Regions from separate parts of the Paenibacillus marchantiae genome, predicted to be linked through region 2. Evidence: riboswitches for the same ligand, from Rfam matches in the RefSeq annotation. Region 2 holds a riboswitch; the other holds the start of a gene.
The links. Region 2 has a riboswitch for thiamine pyrophosphate ahead of PTQ21_RS24210 (thiamine phosphate synthase). Riboswitches for the same ligand answer to the same signal wherever they lie in the genome.

Region 1: linked by a shared signal. The riboswitch ahead of PTQ21_RS07470 (ABC transporter substrate-binding protein) and the one ahead of PTQ21_RS24210 (thiamine phosphate synthase) in region 2 are both predicted to bind thiamine pyrophosphate.

What each region holds. Positions count from the first base shown of each region.
Region 1 covers NZ_CP118270.1:1,614,297-1,617,466, reverse strand. Annotated here, with positions in the region: gene PTQ21_RS07475 (NAD-dependent epimerase/dehydratase family protein) at 13-768, shown strand; TPP riboswitch at 914-1,026, shown strand; gene PTQ21_RS07470 (ABC transporter substrate-binding protein) at 1,248-2,288, shown strand; gene PTQ21_RS07465 (thiamine-binding protein) at 2,512-2,802, shown strand; gene PTQ21_RS07460 (ABC transporter permease) at 2,802-3,170, shown strand, end outside.
Region 2 covers NZ_CP118270.1:5,401,218-5,404,387, reverse strand. Annotated here, with positions in the region: gene PTQ21_RS24215 (ABC-F family ATP-binding cassette domain-containing protein) at 1-1,054, shown strand, start outside; TPP riboswitch at 1,188-1,297, shown strand; gene PTQ21_RS24210 (thiamine phosphate synthase) at 1,613-2,206, shown strand; gene thiO (glycine oxidase ThiO) at 2,212-3,170, shown strand, end outside.

The sequences.
Region 1 (3,170 bases), 3.2 Mb from region 2:
TGGAGCTGATTTATGAACATTTTAATTACCGGCGCAGCCGGAAAAATTGGACGTGACTTGTCCCAACACTTGTCAGAAGCATTTCACCTGCGACTAACGGATTTGAATATCGACAGACTGCATACGTATCAAGGGACAAGCCATGAGATCATGACACTTGATGTGACAGATCCCGAAGCCTGTCAGCACGCTTGCGAAGGCATGGATGTGGTTGTACATCTGGCGGGAGATCCTTCCCCGCATGCTGGATTCTATGAATCGTTGTTGGACATCAATATCAAGGGCACGTTTAATGTATTCCGTGCAGCTAAAGACCAGGGTGTGCGGAGAGTCATTCTGGCAAGCAGTGCACAGACGATTGAGGGGTATCCCATTGATGCTCAAGTCTATCCGGATATGCCGACACGCCCACGGAATTTGTACGGGGTTAGCAAATGTTTTGGTGAATCGCTCGCTTCCTATTTTGCGTATACCGAAGGTTTACAAAGTGTAGCAATACGTATAGGTGCATATGATGATTTCCAACCGGATGGACCCGCGCTGGAGGCAAGGGATATGAGCGCGTATCTTAGTCCGGCTGACTTGTGTGATTTGATGTTCAAAGCAATTACAACTACAGATCTGGAGCCCTTCACCATACTGCATGGGATCTCGAATAATCGGTTTAAACGATTGAATCTGGAAACCACTCAGAAACAGGTAGGCTATGACCCGAAATCCGATGCTTTTGCACTCAGTCAGATTTCCTTATATGATTCGCCACGATAATTGTTGAAAATCACACATCTAGAGAGGTCGTTATACGCATGTATAATGGCCTCTTTGATTCATTCATACGTGCCCCTATCCAGTTCCTGACTGGACATGCGTAGGCCTCTGGCCTATAATTACACCTAGTAATGCCCGTAACTTCATAGTTTCCCAGGGGAGTCGGAATAGGCCGGCTGAGAGTGTATCCCACCAAGATACTGACCCTTAGACCTGATCTGGATCATGCCAGCGTAGGAATCGGAGTATATCGAATTGGCCCAGCCTCTTTGCTGAGTGCCACATCTCTAACGCCTGCACGCGTCCCGGATTAACGGGGCGCTTTTTTAATGTTCTTTTATATAGCCAGAGAGCTAAAAAAAGTGACGTCATCCGGATCATAGCTGGTATAAATCTGTCGATTTATGCAAGAAGCTTGGATATGAAGCCAAGGAGTACCCCGCGCCACTGGCCGGACAACATGAAGGAGAGAAATGAAGATGAGATGGCGTAAAATGATGGGCCTAATGCTCTTGTGCGTACTACTTGTGGCTGTGGCCGCATGTGGCGGCAAAGAAGCTGCACCTTCAGGAGAAAATGGCAGCAGCAACACCGAAAACAGCAATGAAGGTGACAACGCAGCCCTCAAGGATATTAAAGTGGTGCTGGACTGGACACCAAATACGAATCATACCGGCCTGTATGCGGCCGTAGATCAAGGTTTTTACAAAGCCGAAGGCTTAAATGTCGAGATTGTACAGCCAGGTGCCGGAGGCGCGGATACGATGGTAGCTTCGAACGAAGTGCCTTTTGGCGTAAGTTATCAGGAGAGTGTAACCCAGGCCCGCACACAGGGCGTACCGCTCGTGTCCATCGCTGCAGTCATTCAGCATAACACGTCCGGATTTGCCGCTCCGGTGGACCGGAACATCAAATCCCCCAAAGATTTTGAAGGTAAAACCTATGGTGGCTGGGGCTCTCCGGTGGAAGAAGCTGTGATGCAGTCCATTATGGAAGGCGAAGGCGCCGATGTATCCAAAGTAAAAAATATTAGCATGGGCGATGCAGACTTCTTCACCGCTGTGAAACGCGATATCGACTTTGCCTGGATCTTCTACGCGTGGACGGGCATTGAAGCCGAACTGCGCGGGGAACCGATCGACATGTTATATGTGAAAGATTATTCCGATTCACTGGACTACTACACACCTGTACTCGTTACCAATGAAAAGACGATTCAGAACGATCCCGAGCTGGTTAAAGCGTTCTTGAAAGCGACTTCCGAAGGATATCAATACGCGATTGAACATCCCGAAGACGCTGCCAACATTCTGATCAAGGCCGTACCGGATCTGGATAAGGATCTTGTACTCGCAAGCCAGAAGTGGCTGAGTCCAAAATATCAGGATGACGCACCGCGCTGGGGTGAGCAAAAGCAGGAAGTATGGCAGAACTATACGGATTGGATGTTTAGCAAAAAACTGCTCGATGAGCAGGTAGATGTATCCAAAGCATATACAAACGAGTTCTTACCCCAATAAAATTATCCATATAAAACGAACTTAGTATTTACACGATGACGAAGAGGACAGAAATAACGTGAAAAAGCGAAGCGTTCGCCTTTATCACCGGATTTTCCCTTTGGAGAAGGGAATCAAAAAAATCTGGGGATAACAGCGATTGGAAGGTTATTCTGTCATCGAAGTGGCAAGTGTAACAGTCATTAGTTCATTTTATATATTTCGAAAGGAAAAGTGATCTCTCATGGCAAGCACACTACTTAGCATTCAAGTCATTCCCAAAACGCCAAATGGCGAAAATTCCTATCCTTACGTTGATCGTGCCATTGAAGTTATTCAGCAGTCCGGCTTGAAATATCAGGTTAATCCACTCGATACCACGATGGAGGGAGAACTAGAGGAACTGCTGGAGGTTGTCCGCAAAATGCACGAAGTTCTCGTGGAAGCTGGCAGCCCAAGCATCATCTCACAGATCAAAATCGCCCATAGCCCAAGTGGCTTCAGCATGGACACCCTGACGGAGAAATATCGCTAATGCATGCCTATTGGAAAAGCGTATGGCCGCCCTTTGTGGCGGTTATTCTCTTTATAGCGATATGGCAGGGAGCCGTCTCCCTGTTCCATATTGAGAAATGGATGCTGCCTGCGCCTTCGGACATCGCCCATGAAGCAGCCTCCCAGGCCGAGCGACTTGGCATGCATGCATCGGCAACAATCCAGCTGACATTAATAGGATTTGCAGCAGGTACGCTCGTGGGATTACTGATTGCGATGGTGCTGCATCTGATTCCATTTTTGAAATCTGCACTCTATCCATTACTTATTCTTAGTCAAAATATACCGACCATTGCGCTTGCTCCGCTCTTGCTGATCTGGTTCGGATTTGGGCTGCTGCCCAAACTA
Region 2 (3,170 bases):
TCAACGTACGAAGGTATTGCTTGCCAAGCTCTTACTGGAGAAACCAACTGCACTTCTGTTGGATGAGCCGACGAACTATCTCGATGTGGAACACATCGAATGGCTGACGCGTTACCTGAAGGATTACCCGTATGCGTTTATTCTGATTTCGCATGATACAGAGTTTATGAATGAGGTCGTTAACGTTATTTATCATCTGGAATTTGCCAAGTTGACGCGTTATGCAGCGAACTATAACAAATTCCTTGAAATGGCCGACATGAATAAGGCGCAACATATTGATGCTTATGAGAAACAGCAGGAGTTTATCAAGAAGCAGGAAGATTTCATTCAGCGGAACAAAGCCCGCGCTTCCACTTCAGGTCGTGCCAAGAGCCGTGAGAAGCAGCTCGGCAAGATTGAACGGATTGATCGTCCAGACGAAGCAGCCAAACCCACATTCAAATTCAAGGATGCCCGGGCGAGTAGTAAAACCGTCTTTGAGGGTATTGATTTTGAAATCGGATATTCATATGCATTATTGCCTAAAATGACGATGACGATTGAGCGTGGCGAGAAAATTGCCATTGTTGGATGTAACGGTGTAGGTAAATCCACACTGCTCAAGACGATCTTGGGGAAAATCCCACCAATTAGCGGTAAGACTTTCTTGGGGGACTATCTGGAAACAGCCTATTTCGAACAGGAAGTACGTGCAGGTAATATTACCCCGATCGAAGATGTGTGGAATGAGTTTTCTCATCTGACACAGAATGAAGTCCGGGGCCATCTCGCACGTTGTGGATTAAAAAATGAGCATATCACCCGCCCGCTTAACGCGCTTAGTGGTGGTGAACAAGCCAAGGTTCGTTTATGTAAGCTTCTGATGCGTGAAAGTAACTGGATTTTGTTCGATGAGCCCACAAACCATTTGGATGTAACCGCAAAAGCAGAGCTGAAACGTGCCCTGCAGGAATTCAAGGGTACCGTGCTGCTCGTATCCCATGAACCTGAATTTTATGAAGGTTGGGTAACCAAAACGTGGGATGTTGAAGCTTGGTCCGACAAACAATAGTTTCTACGAAATTCTTCGCACCAGAAACAGCAACTTCGTTAACTACATGACTTCAGCAATGGTGAACAACGTAATTCATGGAAATGTACGGTGACAAAAAAAGGTGTCTATGGTAACATAGGCTACAGCTTCATATGAACACTAGGGGGGCCGCACGATGCGGCTGAGATGGAAGAATGCGATTCCGGACCCTTTGTACCTGATCTGGATCATACCAGCGTAGGGAAGTGGCGCGTTTCAGCTAATGACAAAGAGCTTTATCGTTGACTTTGCGATATGGCCTGCAAGATGAATCATGCAGTTCTATGTATACAGCGTTGCGACTATGGATGGTTTCTATAGTTGTTGTGCGTTATGTATAGAGTAATTGCATGCGACAGTCATTCAGTTGATCCATGAATTTTAAATTCGTGGCCACTCCCCTACGGGAGTGGCTTTTTTGTTGTTGTATATCAGCTTAAATCATGCAAGAGGAGGGCGAATAGGACGGTAATCTTCCACGAACATGTAATAACAAGATCATTCGAACTGCATGTGGTTTCACCAGGTACAGGAGACTTGGACTCTTTTCTGAATATTGCTAAGGGTATATGGCGGTGGGTCGATTATATCCACATTCGGGAAAAAAAGCTGACCCTTGAAGAACAGATGTATTGGGCGCAAGGTCTAAAAACACAAGGTGTTCCATCTGTCCGAATCATTATGAATGGCTCAGATCAGCTGGATCAATATGCTTCAATTGGTGGTGTGCATTGGGGTCAAGCAGTTACTCGCAGCTATGATAAGGATGAGTTGAGGAGAGTCGATCGGCTGCGCGTAGGCATATCGGTTCATTCTCTGGAAGAAGCAAAAGTTGCAGAAGAACAGGGAGCGGATTATCTCTTTTATGGGCATGTCTATGCTTCAAATAGTAAACCGAATTGCGAACCCAGAGGGCTAAGTGCGTTAGCTGAGGTATGCTCTAATGTTTCGATTCCCGTGATCGCGATTGGCGGGATTAGTCCTGAGAATATTGCTGCCATTCGAACTGCTGGTGCTAGAGGAGCCGCTGTAATTTCAACGATTTGGACGACCGATAAGCCGGAAGTAGCTGCCGCTTCATTGCGACAGGCGATCACGGATTCAGACAAGTACGCCGAACCAAGGAGATGAAGATCTTGAGAGAGGAAGCAAGAAGTCGAAGCAGGAATCGTTCAGGCTATCATCCAGGAATCGTTTCGGAAAGTAAAGTTGGAGCGGAAGTTGGAGGCAAGCTTCATGCAGAAACCATTATTGTAGGTGGAGGAGTTATCGGATGTGCCATCGCATGTGAACTCGCTACTCGAGGCCATGACGTTCTTCTGGTTGAGCGGGCGCGGATCGCTGGGGGAACTTCCTGTGCAGCCGCAGGCATGCTTGCTGCTGATAGTGAGGAATTCACTCATGCTGTAATGGCAAAGCTTGTAAGGCAGAGCAGAGCTTTGCTTCATGAGCAGAAGGAACGGATCAGTTCGCTTAGCGGAGTGGAAATGGGGCTGCAACAGCATGGATTTATTACTCCTTTTCGTTCATACAGTGAGGTCAGCAGTTACAAGAATGATCGTAGATCGTCTACCTTATCTACAGAACATATTTGGTGGGATCGTATTGCTGTCCAACAGGAAGCTTCATGGTTAAACAGGGATACGTATGGAGCATTTTACAGACCTTCCGAGAGCGAGGTTCTTCCTGTCAACTTAACGCAGGCTTATGTCAGATCGGCTCAAGCCATGGGTGCAAGGGTGATGGAAGGGGTACAGGATGTCCGTTTGCATACGAATGTAAACGGTGTGCAAGGAATCGAGACTTCAATAGGAACGATGACATCGAGAAATGTCATTATTGCTACAGGGTTACATGGTGAAGAATTGATGAGACATGTAGGTCTGAAATCGCCTGTTTTACCAGTAAAGGGGGAGATTGCAGCCGTGCAGTTTTCTCCCCACCATGCCGGGTACAGGCCAGACAAAACGGTGTATGCAGAGGATATATATATTGTTCCCAAAGCCAATGGAGAAGTATGGATCGGTGCAACAAGCCTTCCTGGAAGAACAGACATGAAAGTTTCGGTACAAGGCATTCAGAAGCTGCTTGCAGC